DNA from 4 places in the Solibacillus sp. FSL K6-1554 genome. Region 1 is predicted to be linked to each of the others. Evidence: riboswitches for the same ligand, from Rfam matches in the RefSeq annotation. Region 1 holds a riboswitch; each other region holds the start of a gene.
The links. A riboswitch is a leader RNA that binds a small molecule or an ion and turns the genes downstream of it on or off. The one in region 1 is predicted to bind S-adenosylmethionine.

Region 1 (5,005 bases):
TTGAATTAGCAGTTGCTTATACAAACCAACGCCAACAGTTCAAAACGAAATTATCGGATTTCAACTTAACGAAAGAAAAAATCGCATCAATGGCTTCTCACATTTATGCATCAGAATCTTTAAACTATCGTACAGTTGGCTACTTCGAAGACCGTTTAAGCCAGTTATCTGATGAAGAGCAAAAAGACGGCAAATCAATTGCAGCAGCAATCGCTGAGTATGCTATTGAGTGCTCAATCGCAAAAGTATTCGGTTCTGAAACACTGGATTTCGTAGCGGATGAAGCGGTTCAGTTACACGGTGGTTACGGATTTATGGCTGAGTACGAAGTAGAACGCATTTACCGCGACTCTCGTATTAACCGTATTTTCGAAGGTACAAACGAAATTAACCGTATGATCGTACCGGGCACATTTATGAAAAAAGCATTAAAAGGTGAATTACCACTATTACAAGTAGCACAAGAACTGCAAAACGAGCTATTAATGCTTATGCCTGAAGAAATCGGCCAAGGTGCTTTAGAGCAAGAGAAATATTTAGTGAAAAATGCGAAGAAGATTGCAGTACTTGCAGCAGGTGCAGCAGCACAACGCTACGGTGCAAAACTGGATGCCGAGCAGGAGCTGTTAGTGAACATCGCGAACATTGCGAACCAATTATACGCAATGGAATCTGCAGTAATCCGTACACAAAAAGCAATCGAGCGTGACGGAGAAGAAAAAGCAGCACAAAAAATCCTTTACACTCAAATTTTCTGTCAGGAAGCATTCGCAGAAATCGAAAAAGAAGCAAAAGAAACATTAATCGCTTCTGTTGAAGGTGACGATGCACGTATGATTTTATCGGCTTTACGTAAATTAACGCGCAACAATCCTTACAACTTAATTCCGAAAAAACGTGAAGCTTCAGTGAAATTAATTGAAGCAGAAAAGTATGTAGTTTAATAAAATACTATAGTCGGGTGCATGACACTGCACCCGATTTTTCTATGTTGTTCTAATATAATGTAAAATGTTCTAATATATTTTACATGATCTAATATATCTCGGAAGTTCTAATATAAGTTTCCTTTCTTCTAATATGATCGCCAAAGTTTCAAATAAACGAAACCATTCTTCTAAAATACGACCAGCATGTTCTAATATCGACACAAATATTCTAATAAAACCCATATTCATAAAAACGCCAATAATACGAACACATTTTTGATTTGTCCTTCTATATCCGTTACAATATAGGAAAATCCAGGGCAAAAGGAGTACTTACATGACAGTGAAATTCATTCAATATCCAAAATGTACAACGTGTAAAAAAGCGCAAAAGTGGCTAGATGAGCAAGGTGTGGACTATGAAAATATTCATATCGTAGAACAGACACCATCTAAAGAGGAGATTAAAGCAATTTATGAAGCAAGTGGAGTGCCATTAAAGAAATTCTTCAATACGTCTGGTATGAAATATCGGGAATTAGGTCTTAAAGATAAATTAGCGACAATGTCCGAGGATGAGCAATTAGAGCTATTGGCATCAGATGGTATGTTAATTAAGCGACCGATCGTAACAGATGGAAAAAAATTAACTTTAGGATTTAAGGAGTCTGACTTCTTAGAAACTTGGAAATAAACAGTTATTCACATTGTATTTCCGAACGAAATATGGCAAAATGAACTTGAATGTACTACATATAACATGGAGGTTTTCGAATGAGCACACCAAAAGAATTACGTTATTCAAAAGAGCATGAGTGGGTAAAAATTGAAGACGGTAAGGCAACAATCGGTATTACGGATTTCGCACAATCTGAATTAGGTGATATCGTATTCGTAGAATTACCTGAAGTAGGCGATGAGATTTCAAAGGATCAGCCATTCGGTAGTGTAGAGTCTGTAAAAACAGTTTCTGAACTATATGCACCACTTTCTGGTAAAGTAGTTGCAATTAACGAAGAATTACTGGACAACCCAGAATACGTTAATGAATCTCCATACGGAAATGCATGGATGGTTACTGTTGAGTTAACAAGTGAAGCGGAAGTTGAAGAATTATTAGACGCAGATGCTTACACTGCATTAATCGAACAATAATATGAAACACTAAAGCCTTCTATAGTAAGGTTTTAGTGTTTTTTTGTTATTCTATACATAAAGGTGACTTTGAAAGGAAGCGTGTACGTATGGGAAAATGCCTTGTTGTCGAAGGACGTGCCGATAAGTTGAGATTAATCCCGATTTTAGCAGAGGACGTGACAATTATTTGTACAAATGGCACAATAAGCGAAGTCAATTTGATTGATTTATTGGAAGGTTATGAGCAAGATGAAATTATCACTATGTTTGATGCAGATAAAAACGGTGAAAAGTTACGTAAACTGATGAACCGTGCATATCCTGAAGCACAACAGCTAATCATACCTCACGAATATTTTGAAGTAGAAAAAACACCTACTAAAATCTTAAGGGATATTTTACTACGGGCAAAATTTTTAGTAAAAGAAGGATGACAGTATAATGGAACAATGGACGAAACAGCAATGGGAACAAAACGTACAACAATATGATCAGACAGCATTTTTCCTATATACGCCTATGTGCGGCACATGTGAAGTATCGGAAAAAATGTTGGAAGTAATTGAGAAATTACTACCAGATCTCCCGCTTGGTATGGCAAATATCAATTATTTAGGGGATTTACCTTATGAACTGAAAATTGAAAGTGTACCTTGTTTAATCGTTTCAGACAACGGAGAACTAACGAATAAAATTTATGCATTTAAATCCGTACCGTTTTTGTATGAAATATTAAAAAAGTAATTGACGTAGTCACTTTGTCGTGATAAAGTAACATTCATAATAATAAAACTTAATAACGTTGCTCTTATAAAGAGAGGTGGAGGGAAGTGCCCTATGAAGCCCGGCAACCAGCGATTACGCAAAGGTGCCAATTCACACAAAGTGTAAACTTTGAAAGATGAGAGAACGGTTTACCGTATAAATGTATGTGAAACCTTTCTACTTGTCTTGGTAGAAAGGTTTTTTTCATTCAGCGGATGTTTTGGATGAAAAAAAGAACATGATTTTGAAATAGCAGGAAGGTTATTTCAATTTAGAAGGAGTACAACCGATGATTGATATACAAAATATTACAAAAGTGTATAACACGAAAAATGGTAAGCTTACGGCAGTTGATAATGTAAGCCTATCGATCAACAAAGGAGAAATATACGGTATTATCGGCTACAGTGGTGCCGGTAAAAGTACAATGATTCGCCTATTGAACGGTTTGGAAAAGCCAACGACAGGTTCTGTCATTGTAGGTGGTCAGGATATTGCAAAAGCTTCCGGGGCTAAATTACGAGAAGCACGTCAAAAAATAAGTATGATTTTCCAGCACTTCAATTTACTTTGGTCACGTACCGTTGAAGAAAACATCGCATTTCCACTTGAAATAGCAGGTGTTTCAAAAGCTGATCGTGAAAAACGAGTAGAAGAGTTAATTGAACTTGTTGGTTTAAAAGGAAGAGGGAAAGCGTATCCTTCTCAACTTTCAGGCGGTCAAAAGCAGCGTGTTGGCATTGCCCGTGCGTTGGCAAACAATCCGGAAGTGCTTTTATGTGATGAAGCGACTTCAGCACTTGATCCTGAAACAACGGATTCAATTTTGGAATTGTTGCTTGATATTAATAAAAACATCGGACTTACAATTGTACTCATTACACATGAAATGCATGTTATCCGTAAAATCTGTAACAGAGTAGCTGTTATGGAAGCCGGAAAAGTAGTGGAACAGGGAGATGTATTACAAGTGTTCCAACATCCGCAAGCACCGATTACGAAAAACTTCGTGTCGCAAGCTTCTGGTGAAACACAAGAAACGCAAGCATCACTGGAACAGATTTTAGCCAATTATCCAGAAGGCAAAATCGCTAAATTAACATTTGCAGCGGCAACGACAGAACAGCCTGTCATCTCACAAATGATTAAGCAATTTGACGTAGTTGTTAATATAGTGCATGGCAAAATCTCAAATACAACGGGCGGTTCGTTTGGTACATTGTTTATTCATATCGATGGCGAGCCAAAAGCAGTCGCGGAAGCATTAAGCTTTTTAGCGAAGCAAGAAATTCAGGCGGAGGTGATTGAGCATGTTTAATCAATTATTTCCGAACGTAGATTGGGGTAAAATGCTCGAAGCAACATATGAAACAATTTATATGACGGCTGTTGCGACAGTCATCACATTTATACTAGGACTTCTAATTGGTATTGTCTTATTCTTAACGAGCGACAATCAATTATGGGCAAATAAAATTGTACACTTTTTGACAGGGTCATTCGTGAATATTTTCCGCTCGATTCCATTTATCGTCTTGATCATTTTATTAATTCCATTTACGAAGTTTTTACTTGGAACCATCCGTGGTGCCAATGCAGCATTACCTGCGCTTATTATCGGTGCAGCACCGTTTTATGCGCGCATGGTGTTAATTGCATTAAGAGAGATTGATAAAGGTGTTATAGAAGCGGCTCGCTCAATGGGAGCGAAAACTTCTACGATTATTTGGAAAGTGCTGATTCCGGAAAGCTTACCGGCATTAATTTCAGGTATTACTGTTACAGCTGTCGCTTTAGTAGGGTATACAGCAATGGCCGGTATCATTGGTGCGGGTGGTTTAGGAAACCTGGCATTCCTTGATGGTTTCCAGCGTAACCGAACAGATGTGACTTTAATGGCAACTGTATTGATTTTAGTAGTCGTATTCATCATTCAATATATTGGGGATTTCATCACAGCAAGAGTGGACAAACGATAGTTAGTGGCTCGTAAGGCCGTAATTATAAATATTGGTGCATCGAAACAATATGGACGCAAACTTTTATAAAAGTGCGCGTCTATACGAAAAATAATCAGAATATAGAAAAAGTTTCGATGGGCCGAAAACAAACTAATAAAAAAGGGTAGGTAAAACAAATGAAAAAGTTATTATCAAGCGTTATTTTAGGAGCTT
Region 2 (5,005 bases), 1.1 Mb from region 1:
ACAGAACTGGAGCAGCTGACAAAGCAGAACCCTGAGCTAGCGATCATCGAAGTAAACGAAAAGATCGAACAGCTTACTGAACAGATTGCGACTCTAGAAGTGAAAATTAGTTTGCTTCCGGTAACAGCGGAACTTCAAAACGAATGGCACGGCTTATTGAAAAATGCCAATGCCCATGACTTGGAGGAAATCCGCAAACTGTATGTGAAACACGCCAATGTCATCGGAACAACATGTGTTGCTTCAGCGAATAAAGAGTTTATGGACAACTATCCGACATTTGATGTTGTCATTATTGACGAAGTTTCGAAAGCAACACCACCTGAACTGTTACTGCCGATGTTAAAAGGTGCCAAAATCATTTTAGTTGGGGATCATCACCAGCTGCCGCCACTTGTCGGGGATGCGACGTTTGAAGAGACATTGGAGCAAGTTGTGAAGGAAAGTACAACATTTGAAGAAAAACGGGAGCTTGAAAAGTTACTGGAAGAATCATTGTTCGAGCGACTTTATAACAATCTGCCGTCACAAAACAAAACAATGCTCGCACTTCAATATCGTATGCATAAAAATATTATGTCAACTATCACACCGTTTTACGAAAATGAATCCGAACAGCTGCAATGCGGGTTAGAGGATTCGGATGCTGTACGTGACCATTTCCTTGAAACATCCAAAATTTCGAGGAAACACCATTTACTATGGCTCGATATTCCAAATGATAAGCCGTATTTTGAAGAGCGTATGAAAGAAGGTTCGAGTCTTTTTAATTTGGCTGAGCTGGAACAAATTAAACAGCAGCTACTTGAATTGAATGCAGCGACAGAACAAGCGAAAGCACAAGGATTCATTCCGCAGGACGCATTAAAATCGGTTGGCGTTATTTCTTTCTACGCGGAGCAAGTAAAACGCATCAACCGTTTGATCGAACAGGAAATCAGTGTACCGCATTTACACATCCGTACAGGATCAGTCGATAAATTCCAAGGGATGGAGATGGATGTGATTATCGTCAGCATGGTGCGGAACCATGACAATGAGCGCGGAGAAATCGGGTTTGCGAAAGATTACCGCCGCCTTAATGTTGCATTATCCCGCGCAAGGGAACTGCTGATCATGATCGGCAGTACTGAAATGTTCACAAAGCGTCCTAAAAGCGCGAAAACACGGGATATGTATGCCCATGTATTAACGACAGTAAAAGAGCAAGACGGCTATTATGCTGTGTAGAAACAGGGGGATTGAATGGATTTACAAAGTACAGTTTTACAGCTGCAGAAAGAACTCATCCAAAACCCGTCCATTGAAATAAAAAAGCAAATGCAATATGCTATTCCGATTCACACATTGGAAGTAAAATATCATCCGGTGATGCGCAATGCGATGGATATTTTAATGAAGATGATGCTCATTTCATTTGAGAAGGCAAAGCTGAAAAATGTTGAGTTATTAGCCGAAATTTTGTTAGTGGAACCGTTATTTATTCATGATTTGACGAATAAAATGTTACGACTGGGTATGATTGTGAAGGAACAGGAATTTGCACTTACCGCTAAGGGTAAGGCACAGCTGGAATCGGGCATTTTTGAAGAGGAGCTTGAAGAAACAAGTTATTTTATTCAATACAGCCCGATCCATGAGCAGCCATTGGAGGGTGACCTGGAGGAATTTGCGGATTTGGAAGAGTTTCCGGAGCCTTTCCCGACAATCGAAACAGAAGAAATCGAAGCAATTGAAGAGAGAGTGCTGATTGATTTCATACAACAGCGACTTTCCGAACAACCGGTGGCGGAAGATGAAGTACCGCACTATATAACGAGTGTTGTTTCGACGGAATCGATCCAGATTAATGATATACCGGTCCTATGTTTTTTGCTTTTCGATCAAAAGGAAAACAGACATTTTATGCGGGTATACAATACATTGACACGTGTATGGGATGAACAGCTGGAGACAATGTTATTCAATATAGAAAAAGAACAGTTGTAGTAAGCGTGAAATAATATTTTTAGAATTATTGCAAAATTATAAAGTACATGATACACTAATGACAATTTAATAGTCTTATCAAGAGAAGCGGAGGGACTTGGCCTTATGATGCTTCAGCAACCTCTAGTTCAACTAGAAAGGTGCTACTTCCAGCAAGGTGTGAACCTTGGCAGATAAGAACGGGTAAAAAGGCCCCTCTCATTTCTGTTTTGCTGGAATGAGAGGGGCTTTTTATATTGTTCTGGAACAGTTTGTTTCATTCATAAAACAATGCATTGCCTGAAAACTACAGATTATTAAAAGATTGTTGAAAAAGTTTATGAGGGGGAAAGTGGAATGCCGATTAATATCCCGAAACATTTACCGGCGGGTGAGCTGCTTAGAAAAGAGAAGATTTTCGTCATGGAGGAAGACCGTGCGAAAACACAACAAATTCGACCATTAAATATTTTAGTGTTTAATCTAATGCCTGAAAAAGAGAAAACCGAACTGCAGTTGCTGCGCTTACTCGGTAATACACCATTACAGGTAGATGTGACATTTTTAAACACGGCTACATACGAATCAAAAAATGTTTCCAAATCGCATTTAGATACATTTTACCGAACGTTCGACCAAGTGAAGCACCGTCGCTTTGATGGGCTCATTATTACAGGAGCGCCAGTAGAGAAAATGGATTTTGAAGATGTTGGCTACTGGAATGAGATTACGCATGTTATGGACTGGGCAGATGAACATGTCACTTCGATTATGTATATATGTTGGGGCGCCCAAGCTGCCTTGTATCACCATTTTGGCATTGGAAAATTCGAATTGCCGAAGAAATGCTCCGGTGTTTATTCCCATGTGATTACGGATTTAACAGTAGATTTAGTGCGGGGATTCAGTGATGAGTATGTGGCACCGCATTCACGCCACACGTCGGTTTCAATTGATGAAGTGCGGGCACACCCTGACTTGCGACTATTAAGCTATTCGGATGATGCAGGCGTGTTTATCGTTCAATCGAAAAACAATAAACATATTATGATTACAGGGCATCTGGAATATGATGCAACGACTTTATCGGATGAGTACTTCCGAGATATTGAGAAAGATCCGGACAATACGGAAATTCCGATCAACTATTTCCCGAATAACGACCCGTTGCAGGCACCGAAAAATGTTTGGCGTGCCCATTCGCATCTGTTGTTCTACAACTGGCTGAACTACTACGTATACCAAGAAACGCCGTATGAATGGCATTACGTCGATGAAAATATTGAATATCATATTTAATGCTTATAAATGAAACGAACCAGCAAGAGATGGACTCCTGCTGGTTCGTTTTATTTAATTGCGACCCAGGCACGTTCGCGTTCAATCTGCAAACTAATTTCCCGCCCGAAGAAATCGCTTAATAATTCGTCTGTTAAAACAACTTCGCGTGCATTGGCTTCGACATTTTTTCCGTCTTTCATTAAAAGTACATGGCTAAAACAAGGAAGTATTTCTTCTACATGATGCGTCACGTAAATTAGGGTAGGGCCGTTTTCTGCCTGTGCAATCTGTTCTATTGTTTGCAGCAAGTTTTCCCGTTCGATTAAGTCCAGACCGCCACATGGCTCATCCAATATTAAGATTTCCGGATCAGCCATAATGGCCCTTGCTATTTGAACACGCTGCCGTTCACCTTGAGACAAATGCTCGAATGATTTATTTGCTAAATGGTCACAGTGAAAATGCTTCATAATAGAAACCGCATGGTCAATTTCTTCTTCCGTCACATCATTGAAAAGGCGAAGGGCACCGAATTTTCCGCTGAGCACGATTTCAATTGCATTATCCTGCCAGTTGAAGTTATCGATCATCGCATTGCTGACCCAGCCGATCCGTGTCCGCAGTTTCGGTATATACGTCTTGCCATATGTTTCACCCAGTACTTGGACCTTACCTTCATTTGGCCAAATATAGCCGTTAATAACTTTCAGCAACGTCGTTTTGCCGGATCCGTTTAACCCTAAAATAGCCCAATGCTGTCCTTTTTGTACATGCCAGCTTAAATCATTTAAAATCTTTTTGTCATTGCGATATAAATGGATATTTTCAATATGTATCATTTTAAAAACACCTCCACTTACTACTATGCACCTTTTTTCATTGTCGTGAAAGTATTTTTTGAAAATTGTAACAATTTAAATGTAAAAAAAAGAAAGCAAACGCATAATGCTTGCTCTCCTCATTATTTATATAACAACACTTTCGACACCTGCTGCGCGGTGGAACAGCTTTCCGTTCCATTTGAGTGCCCATTGTACGACAGGCCCTAAGCCGAACGCCATAAATACAGTACCGACTCCGACTGGTCCGCCCAATACAAAACCTAATACAGCAACCGTTACTTCCATTGTCGTCCGTGCGCGGTTGACACTCCAGCCGAGGCGATGCACCAACAGCAGCATTAATGTATCACGAGGTCCTACACCGAGGTTTGCGACCATATACATCCCGCAGCCGAAGCCGAGCAGGACAACGCCAACAACAAACGCCAATGTTTGTTCTAACAGTGTATTCGCATCCGGTAATACTATCAAAAATATATCAATAAAAATCCCTGTCAGGAACATGTCCAAATAAGTCCCTGCTTTTGGCAATCTTTTTGTGAAAAACGTATCAACAGCCAGAATTAGCAAGCCCAAAATAATGGACCACATACCGACCGTCAAGCCCAAGTTTTTTTGTAGTCCGATATGAAGGACATCCCATGACCCAACGCCCAGTATTTGTCCTTTGATCGTCAATGCGACGCCTAATGATAAAACAATGATGCCTGCAATAAAAAATACGCAGCGCCAATAAAATTCCTGTTTCACTTTCACATGTAATCCCTCATCAATCCTCAATATAATCCTTACTCATTATAACGATTGAATCGGCAAAAATGGATTTACAATAAATTCGAAACATTTGAACTTTTTGAGCTGCAAATAGACCCGATTAGAATAGGGAATATAGGTATTTAATTTTCATATGAATA
Region 3 (5,005 bases), 690 kb from region 1:
TTTAAAAAGCTATGTCCAAACTGGATTAGACCATAAAGATGTTATTAAATACAAACAAAAAATTCAAATGATGACTGATAAACAAAACAAACGTTACGATCAAATTGATGAGCTTATTAATACGAATATTTTGGAATTGAAAAAAGGTAAAACAACAGACAATTCCGCACTTGTATATGGAAAAGAAGTTCGGAAAATTGAATCTGGTGTTCGTACTTTAAAGCTATTTGCCGGCGACGCTGTAAATATGCTAGATCTTAACAAACATTTAGAAAACCGCAGCAATGAACGTATACGCTATTTTGATAAACGTTCTACATCTTTGGAAGCAGAAATAATTTCCCTGACAAAGCAACTTTCTTATAAGTAAAATAGAGGCCATCCTACCTGGGAATCTGTCGAGGTAGGGTGGCTTTTCTTATGGAGTTCTGAAAATTGTAATACCCATCTGACCATATTTCGTATGAAAAAGTTTATACTATAAGAAGAGAAGCGAACGAAATAGGAGAGAATGGATATGAAAACAGTAGTAGTTGTAGGTGGAGGAATTACCGGGCTATGTACGATGCATTATCTGAAAAATAAAATGCATGAGCAAAACGTGGAAGCGCGGTTAATACTGATTGAAAAGAACGCATATTTAGGCGGAAAAATTCATTCCGAATACGATAAAGGGTTTATTATGGAAACAGGGGCTGATTCAATTGTAGCACGCCATCCAGGGGTATTGGAGCTTGTTAAGGAGCTTAATTTTGAATCAGAGCTTGTCTATAACGAAACAGGTATTTCCTACATTCATACGAATAACGAGCTGCATGCTATTCCGGCAGGTTCGACATTCGGTATTCCGATGAGTGTAGAATCGCTCATGTCAAGTACGTTAATTTCAGAAGAAGGAAAGAAGAGGGCCCTTCAAGATTTAGAAATCCCGAATACTAAATTTACTAAAGAAAGCTCTATCGGTACGTTTTTAGAATATTTTTTAGGTGAAGAAATTGTTCGAAAGCAAATTGCCCCAGTATTGGCAGGAGTTTATTCAGGCGATTTATATCAATTAAGCCTGGCATCTACATTGCCGTATTTAGTGGATTATAAAAACAACTACGGATCGATTATTAAAGGCTTCGAGGCACATCGCGAGCAATTCGAAAAAGCTGCGAATAAGAAGTTTATTTCTTTCCGTCCGGGTTTATCAGCATTAATCAATCGTTTAGAAGAACAGCTGCCGGAAGTTGAATTCATGAGAAAGACAGTAACAAAGCAAATTCTAAAAAAAGGTGAGCAATATGAAGTCGTGCTGGAAGATGAAACAATATTGGCAGATATTGTTGTACTGGCCGTTCCAAATGAGACGGTACATTATGTAATACAGGATAATTCATTAGAGGAACAGCTGAAAAAGTTCACGACGGCATCTACTTTAACGATGTATGTTGGCTTTGATGTACCGGACGATATATTACCGGCTGATGGTACCGGCTTTATCGTTTCGCATAATAGTGATTTAATTTGTAATGCATCGACATGGACGAGCCGTAAATGGAAGCATACGTCAGCAGAAGGCAATTTACTCGTTCGCTTGTTTTATAAAGATATTAATCCGCGCTATGAAGAGTTGGCAGCCATGTCAGATGAAGAACTGACAAAAGTTGCATTGGAAGACATTCGTCTCAGCTTAGGTGTTGAAGCGGATCCAACTGTCATTAATGTAACAAAGTGGATTGACCAAATGCCGCGCTATGATTTGGCGCATAATGAAGCCTTATCAAAAGTTATACAGCAACTGGCAACGGATTACCCGAATGTTCTATTAGCAGGATGTGCCTATTTCGGAGTAGGAATCGGTGCTTGTATTCAAAACGGCAAAAAAACAGCTGAACACATTATTAGTCGAATTATGTAAAAAAATACTTCATTCAGCTAAAGGGTATTGACGGACGTATTAGATAACGTTATGATTCATTTAAATATTTCAAAAATTCATATTATTTCTTATCAAGAGAAGTCGAGGGACTGGCCCGATGAAACTTCAGCAACCAACATTAAGTCAGGTGCTAAATCCAGTGGCGAATGCCAGAAGATGAGAAGGGATTAAGTCGATAACTACTATGCCTTCTTTTCTTTAATGAAAGAAGGCTTTTTTGTATCGTTAAAATACTGAAAATACTGTAAATGATGGAGTGAAGGCAATGGGTTTACTTGAAGAATTACAAACACGGGTTTTAACAGCCGACGGAGCAATCGGGACACTTCTTTATTCATATGGGTTGGATTATTGCCATGAAGAAATGAATATTGCCCGTCCTGATATTATAGAGAAAATTCATAGTGAATATATTGCGGCAGGTGCAGATATTATTCAGACCAATACATATGGAGCTAACCGCATTAAGCTTGCACGTTATGGTTATGAAAATCGTGTGAAGGAGTTTAATGAAGCAGCGTTAAAGATCGCAAAGCGGGCAGCTTCCCTGGATGGGCAATATGTTCTGGCAACAATCGGTGGTATTCGGGGAATTCGTAAAAGTGATGCAACATTAGATGAAATTTTAGCAGCGTTCCAAGAACAGGCGGAAGTATTACTAGCAGGTGAACCGGATGGATTTTTATTGGAAACGTATTACGATTTTGAAGAATTATCGCATTGTGTCCATCTATTACGTTCGATGACCGATTTGCCGATCATTGCTCAAGTGACGATGCAGGAACCGGGTGTCCTTCAAAATTTAATGACGTTAAATGAAGCGTTTCAAGACTTGGAAAGGTTAGGTGCAGATATTGTTGGGAGTAACTGCCGATTAGGTCCTTTCCATACAATTCAGGCATTTGAAGGGGTTAATTTACCGAATAAAGCTTTTTTATCAGCTTATCCGAATGCATCATTATTGGACATTGAAGATGGTCGAGTAGTTTATGAGTCGGAAACCGATTATTTCGCACGTGCAGCAGTTGAACTCGTAAACCAAGGTGTCCGTTTAATTGGCGGATGCTGCGGGACGACACCGAAGCATATTGCAGCCGTAAAAAAACGTTTGGCGAATATGCAGCCAATTGAAACGAAGGAAGAAAAACACAGGTCTACACAATTTGTCCGAATTCCGGAGCCACGCAAACAGGAGCCGCTCCACGAAAAAGCAAAACGTGAACGTTCAGTTATAGTGGAACTGGATACGCCACGTCATCTGGAAATTGACGGATTTGTAGAAGGGGCAAAACAGTTATCTAAAGCAGGAGCCGATGTCATTATGATGGCTGATAACTCACTTGCTTCACCGCGCATCAGTAATATCGCGATGGCTGCGATTTTAAAAGAGCAAGGAATTCGTTCATTGCCGCATTTGACATGCCGTGACCGAAATTTAATTGGGCTTCAGTCACATTTAATGGGACTTGATGCACTGGAACTTCATGATATTCTTGTCGTGACAGGAGACCCGACAAAAGTAGGGGATTTCCCGGGGGCGACGAGCGTATATGATGTTTCATCAATGGAACTGATTTCTCTAATTAAGCAGTTAAATAAAGGTGGTTCTTTTACTGGGAAATCGCTGCGTAAACAGGCAAATTTCTCGGTAGCCGCTGCCTTTAATCCGAATGTTCGTGTACTGGACCGTGCTGTAGCCCGTTTAGAAAAGAAAATCGAGCATGGAGCAGATTACTTTATTTCACAGCCGGTTTATACGAAAGAAAAGATTATCGAAATCTATGAGGCGACGAAGCATTTGGAAACACCGATTTATATCGGGATTATGCCACTAACATCTTCACGCAGCGCGGAATTTTTACATCATGAAGTACCGGGCATTAAACTGTCCGATGAAGTACTTGCGCGCATGGCTGCCTGTGGGGATGACAAGGAAGCATCGACAGCAGAAGGAATTGCGATTGCTAAAGAGCTGCTCGATACAGCGTGTGAATACTTTAACGGTATTTATTTAATTACACCGTTTTTACGCTATGATATGACGCTGGAATTAATGGACTATGTAAAACAATATGATGTGGAAAGTAAAGGAGTTCAGTCGAATGTATAATCACCCGATTCATGAGCAATTACAAAAAAGAATACTTATCATCGATGGTGCCATGGGGACGATGCTTCAGGCAGAAAACCTAACATATGAAGATTTTGGCGGAGAAGACTTAGACGGTTGTAATGAAAACCTGGTGCTGACAAGACCTGATGTATTGGGTAAAATCCACCGTGAATATTTAGCTGCTGGCGCTGATATTATTTGTACCAATACGTTTGGCGGTACACCACTCGTATTGGATGAATATGACTTAGGTGACAAGGCGGTTGAAATTAATAAGCGGGCGGTTAAAATTGCACTAGAGGCGGCAAAAGAGTTTTCGACACCAGAATGGCCGCGCTTTGTCGCAGGTGCAATCGGACCTACTACAAAAACATTGTCGGTAACAGGCGGTATTACATTTGAAGAGTTGGAAGAAAACTTTTATATACAGGCAAAAGCGCTAATCGAAGCTGGGGCGGATCTGCTCTTAATGGAGACTTCCCAGGATATGCTCAATGTTAAAGCGGGAACGATTGCCATTCACCGTGCATTTGAGGAACTTGGCAAAGAGCTGCCTGTCATGATTTCAGGAACAATTGAGCCAATGGGAACAACGCTTGCCGGGCAATCAATCGAAGCATTTTATATTTCTATTGAGCATATTAAGCCGTTGTCTGTCGGACTGAACTGTGCAACAGGTCCGGAATTTATGACCGATCATATCCGTTCATTGGCAGAGCTTTCAAATGGATATATTAGCTGTTATCCGAATGCCGGTTTACCGGACGAGGAAGGCTGCTATCATGAAACACCGGAGTCATTATCGAAAAAACTGCAAGGCTTTGCAGAAAAAGGCTGGTTGAACATCGTCGGCGGCTGCTGTGGTACAACGCCAGCACATATCGCGGCAATCCGCGAAGCTGTAGATGGCTATAAACCACGCGAGCCGAAAGATGTAACGCACGGACATGTCGTATCAGGTATCGAGC
Region 4 (5,005 bases), 2.6 Mb from region 1:
GTATCGATTCCGATCACTTCTACCTCTGCCCAATTTGGCTGTTCCCCAAATGCAAGGCTCGATAAAATCATCAGCTTTTTAAATGCATCCTGACCCGATACATCGTTAAATGGATCCGCTTCTGCATAACCTAATTGCTGTGCTTCTCTCAATGCTTGTTCAAAGCTCCAGCCCTCTGCACGCATCTTTGTTAAAATATAGTTTGTTGTTCCATTTAAAATTCCTTGAACGCAGCTTACTTCGTTGACCAGAAGAATATTTTTCATTGTTTTAATAATAGGTACACCACCTGCTACCGTTGCCTCAAAGCCGACGAATACACCATTTACTTTCGCCAATGCTTCGAGCTCCTCGCCCCGTTTTGCAAGCATTACTTTATTCGCTGTAATGACATGGCATTTTGCCTCAACAGCACGTTTTAAGTAAGTGAATGCAGGCTCTTCATTTACAATCGCTTCAAATACAACTTGCAGATTATTTTCCGCCAGTACGTCATCCATTGATTCCGTCATTAAATGTTTTGTGCCCGGTACACGCTCACGGCTTGCATCGGTTACTAAAATCTTCGCGACCTCCAGTTCAACACCCAGCTTTTCGCGAAGTTCCTGCCTCTTTTCATTTAAAATATGGTAAATTCCCTGACCTACTGTGCCAAATCCTAAGATCGCTGCCTTGATTGTTGCCATTGCCTTTCTCCTCCAAATTCTTAACACGCATATATTAACGAATAATTCAAAAAATTTATCTTAAAGAAAATTCTATCCTATATAATACATGAAAACAAGGATAATCTCGCCTAGAAGGACATTTGTTTACTGTAAACGGTCAATATTCATTCAAATTTTATTTTTTAAGAGCTAATTTGGAGACTACGATGTTAATATTTCCAGTCACTACTTGTGTTTGGGGCTAAGCAGTTGAGAGAGTTTTGTTATGTTCTAATATATTCGGAAATCGTCTAATATATTTTGAAATGTTCTAATAAAATTGCGATCTTCTAATATAACCGGTTAATGTTCTAAAATGGGGTCGCAATCTGCTAATATCCTCACTCAATTTGCGAATATCGCTCACACTTCTTCTAATATCGCTCATCATTGTTCTAATAAATCGCAAACACCGGTTTCAACAACCATTTCCTGCCCGGAAAATAAGCGTACCCAACCATCAAATTCACCCAAATTCTAATAACATCGACATTTCTTCTAATATCCCCAAAATTTCTTCTAATAATCGTTTTCATACTTCTAATAAACCATATACACCGTGTAAAAAAATCACCAAATAAAAAAACACTAGCAAGGGGGCTCGCTAGTGTTCCGGAATTATTTTATACTGCCACGTTTATATCATTATATGCCCGTAAACGATAGGCAGTTAAAATCTTGGTCATGACGATTTCCTCTTTTGCCGAGAAGTCAGGGACCGCGTATGGGCGCTCTACTAACTGAAATTCCCCATATTTTAAGAACCACTCTCTAGCTGGCGACAAAATATGGGCTGTACCATGAATTCTGTATTCCTCGGCAACTTCTTTTATAACATAACCCGCTGTGGCAAGATCGTGAGATTGTTCTGAGAAAGCACTGTGTCCGAAAACATGCTGCCACATCGTATTCACATCCGCCAAAATTTGCTGGATCGCACAAGCGTTCACAAATTCCTTTACGTCATTTAGTTCATAAATAATATAGGCTGCAACGTTTTGTGCACTGTATACTTTCCCCATGTTGAACAACTCCTTTTCTTCCAATGATGCTGCAACATCACTTTAAATTTTTTCGGTTGATAATATAATTATCCCAATTGTATTACTAGGTATTTAATTTGTCAATAAAACTTATAAAAATAGTAGGGATTAATTTTCTAAAAATTGCTTAGCTTTTCGAATGGGAAAAGCTAAGCCTTTTTTTAAAGCATTATGCGTTTGTTTCTACTCCAACTTCCGCTGCAACTTTCGCTAATGCCTGCTCTAAATCCGCGATAATATCTTCCGCTGCTTCTAACCCGATCGATAAGCGAATGAGCTCTTCCGATACGCCGGCAGTTTTTAATTCTTCCGCAGATAACTGTTGGTGTGTTGTGCTCGCAGGATGAATAATTAATGAACGGGCATCGCCAACGTTCGCTACATGTGAGAACAATTCCACGTTATCGATTACTTGGCGGCCAGCTTCACGTCCGCCTTTAATTCCGAACGTAATGATTGATCCGAAGCCGTTTTTCAAATACTTTTTCGCTAAATCATGTGTCGCAAAATCTTCAAAGCCGTTGTAATTCACGTACTCCACAAATGGGTGGTTTCTTAAATACTCGGCAACTTTCTGTGTATTTTCATTGTGTCGGACAATACGCAAATGAAGCGTTTCAAGTCCTTGCAGGAAATTAAATGCCGCGTCAGCAGATAATGTTGGACCAAAATCACGCAATAGTTGAACACGAAGCTTTGTCGCAAATGCAGCGCCTGCTGTGTCAATTCCGTATCTTAGACCGTGGTATGAAGTATCGGGTTCTGTAAACCCTGGATGTCTTCCTTGTGTCCAGTCGAATTTACCGGCATCAACGACAATCCCGCCGATCGTCGTTCCATGACCGCCAATCCATTTTGTTGCAGAATGAATGACAACATCCGCGCCGAATTCAATCGGATTACTTCCATATGGGGAAGCAAATGTGCTGTCGATTAATAAAGGAAGACCATTGTCATGAGCGATGTTTGCTACCGCTTCAATATCCAGTACTTTCAAGCTTGGATTTCCGATAATTTCTGCGAAGATTGCCTTCGTTTTATCAGTGATTGCCGCTTGGAAATTCTCAGGATTTGATTCATCTACGAATTTTACTGTAATGCCGTAGCGAGGCAATGTTGTCGCGAATAAATTATATGTCCCACCGTAAAGTGAACCTGCCGCTACAATTTCATCCCCTGCACCGGCTACGTTTAAAATAGAAAATGCTACTGCTGCTGCGCCAGATGAAAGCCCTACTGCAGCTGTGCCCCCTTCTAATAAAGCAACCCGTTCCTCAAATGCCCCGACTGTCGGGTTCATAATTCTTGAATAAATATTGCCTGTTTCCTGTAATGCAAATAGACGTTGCGCATGAGCTGTGTCATTAAATGCATAGGCCGTTGTACGGTAAACCGGAACTGCAATTGCTCCTGTTTCCGGGTCTGGCTTTTGACCCCCGTGTAATAATAATGTTTCTGGTCTTAAATTTGTCATTTTAATACCCCCAAAAATTTAATCGATGGTGAAATCGGTGTTTTTGAGGAGGATTTTTTAAATGAAAAAAACCCTCTTCAGTTAAGAAGAGGGTTGCGCATGAGCAAGTTTGCCTCCTCTTATCTTTCAAAATGATTGTCCATTTTGTAGGATTTAGCACCTTAGTCAGTTCATCACTTACTGGTTGCCGGGCATCTCAGGGCCTATTCCCTCCGCCGCTCTTGATAAGAGTTATGTGATTTGTGTTCCATCGTTGAGTCTCAGTATAAAACATACTAATCCGATATGTCAACACAAAAAAATTAAAATTTTCAGATTTCTATTCTGATTACTCTTATCTGTATTTAACGATATGCAAAAATTTCCTCCCTATGAATTGAATAGACGCTTATAATCGACTTCAACTAAAATATTGACTAAAATAAGCTTGAAGGATATACCATTAAGATTTTTATTACATAAAAGGGAGATGTTCACGTGAATACAAAAGAATTATTACGCAGTCACACATCTGTTCGCAAATATACAGGTGAGGAAATTTCAAAAGAAACTGTCATCGATTTAATCGAAACAGCACAAATGGCGGCAAGCTCGCATTTTGTGCAGGCATACAGTGTTATCTGGGTAACGGATGAAGAAAAGAAAACTAAGCTGGGTGAACTGTCTAAAAACGAATTCCAATTCAAAACAGCTGGTGCCTCTTTCTTGTTTTGCGTAGATTTCAAACGTTTGCAGGTAGCTGGTCAAAAGCACGGAGTCGATATTTCTGCTGACACGGCTGAAAACGTGCTTGTAGGTGTAGCAGATGTTGCATTATTTGCGCAAAACTTTGTTATTGCAGCAGAATCAATGGGTTATGGCATTTGCTATATTGGCGGTGCCCGTACAAATCCTAAGGAAATTAGCGAGCTGTTCAATTTACCGGAATATGTTTTCCCGCTATTTGCGATGACGATTGGTACACCGACAAAACGCAATGAAACAAAACCGCGCTTACCAGTAGCTGCGGTATTGCATGAAAATGGCTATGACGTTGATCAATACGATACGCTTCTAGATGAGTATGATGGGATTATGGAAGACTATTACAGCAGCCGATCTTCAAATCAAAAGACGGCAACATGGACGAAGCAAATGGCTGATTACTTAGTAGAACAAAATCGTCCACATATGAAAGAGTTTCTCGCTTCACAAGGTTTCACTTGGAAGTAGGCTAATAAACCAAAAATGCTATTTTTCTCTGTGAGAAAAATAGCATTTTTTTGCTGAGCGTTAAAAATTGATTTCCATTCCGGGACGCTTTCCGCGGGCACGGCCTGAGCCTGTAGTCTCAGGCGTCGTGCTGTTCCCGCTGGAGTCGCCCTACATTCCAATCAATTTTACAAAGTATCCGTTTCTTAATAAGGGTTTTCTTCTTATTCAGCGGTACTTCTACTTCTGCCCAAATTTCTTTGTTTATTTCAATCCTTCAATTTGCAATGCTTTCACAGGCTGGAAATCTTCCCCTGTTTTCGCATACGTAATGGTCGCCTGATCGCCTTCTTGCAAGTAAATTGCAAACGGTGCAACTTCTGTAGAAACAATGAAGTTTTCACCTGTATTTGCCAGGAATGATACGATCGTGAAATCACCTACACGCTCTTTATAAACACGCACGACTTTTACCGTCGCCTTTGCTTCTTCAGCATTTGAAGTACCGTCTACCGTACTTCCGCCACGACTTAGCGCTGTTTTATAAAGTCTTAACGCTTCATTTGGTGTTGTACCATACGCCGAAATTT

Region 2: it holds a riboswitch for S-adenosylmethionine, as region 1 does, so the genes downstream of both, metA (homoserine O-acetyltransferase MetA) here and MHB58_RS15180 (methionine ABC transporter ATP-binding protein) in region 1, are expected to answer to the same signal.
Region 3: it holds a riboswitch for S-adenosylmethionine, as region 1 does, so the genes downstream of both, MHB58_RS18475 (bifunctional homocysteine S-methyltransferase/methylenetetrahydrofolate reductase) here and MHB58_RS15180 (methionine ABC transporter ATP-binding protein) in region 1, are expected to answer to the same signal.
Region 4: it holds a riboswitch for S-adenosylmethionine, as region 1 does, so the genes downstream of both, MHB58_RS01890 (O-acetylhomoserine aminocarboxypropyltransferase/cysteine synthase family protein) here and MHB58_RS15180 (methionine ABC transporter ATP-binding protein) in region 1, are expected to answer to the same signal.

Annotation. Positions count from the first base shown of each region.
Region 1 is NZ_JBBOSS010000001.1:3,025,501-3,030,505, reverse strand. It holds gene MHB58_RS15205 (acyl-CoA dehydrogenase family protein) at 1-944, shown strand, start outside; gene MHB58_RS15200 (arsenate reductase family protein) at 1,267-1,623, shown strand; gene gcvH (glycine cleavage system protein GcvH) at 1,704-2,084, shown strand; gene MHB58_RS15190 (toprim domain-containing protein) at 2,174-2,500, shown strand; gene MHB58_RS15185 (thioredoxin family protein) at 2,508-2,810, shown strand; SAM riboswitch class I at 2,872-2,974, shown strand; gene MHB58_RS15180 (methionine ABC transporter ATP-binding protein) at 3,121-4,149, shown strand; gene MHB58_RS15175 (methionine ABC transporter permease) at 4,142-4,810, shown strand; gene MHB58_RS15170 (MetQ/NlpA family ABC transporter substrate-binding protein) at 4,969-5,005, shown strand, end outside.
Region 2 is NZ_JBBOSS010000001.1:1,903,120-1,908,124, forward strand. It holds gene MHB58_RS09280 (AAA domain-containing protein) at 1-1,230, shown strand, start outside; gene MHB58_RS09285 (nucleoside-diphosphate sugar epimerase) at 1,246-1,989, shown strand; SAM riboswitch class I at 2,062-2,169, shown strand; gene metA (homoserine O-acetyltransferase MetA) at 2,326-3,267, shown strand; gene MHB58_RS09295 (ABC transporter ATP-binding protein) at 3,318-4,088, opposite strand; gene MHB58_RS09300 (YczE/YyaS/YitT family protein) at 4,215-4,841, opposite strand; gene MHB58_RS09305 (HesB/YadR/YfhF family protein) at 4,988-5,005, opposite strand, start outside.
Region 3 is NZ_JBBOSS010000001.1:3,716,064-3,721,068, reverse strand. It holds gene MHB58_RS18485 (chemotaxis protein) at 1-370, shown strand, start outside; gene hemG (protoporphyrinogen oxidase) at 518-1,903, shown strand; SAM riboswitch class I at 1,990-2,087, shown strand; gene MHB58_RS18475 (bifunctional homocysteine S-methyltransferase/methylenetetrahydrofolate reductase) at 2,190-4,034, shown strand; gene metH (methionine synthase) at 4,027-5,005, shown strand, end outside.
Region 4 is NZ_JBBOSS010000001.1:380,849-385,853, reverse strand. It holds gene MHB58_RS01900 (homoserine dehydrogenase) at 1-686, opposite strand, end outside; gene MHB58_RS01895 (hypothetical protein) at 1,331-1,729, opposite strand; gene MHB58_RS01890 (O-acetylhomoserine aminocarboxypropyltransferase/cysteine synthase family protein) at 1,920-3,224, opposite strand; SAM riboswitch class I at 3,341-3,455, opposite strand; gene nfsA (oxygen-insensitive NADPH nitroreductase) at 3,702-4,436, shown strand; gene MHB58_RS01880 (hypothetical protein) at 4,680-5,005, opposite strand, start outside.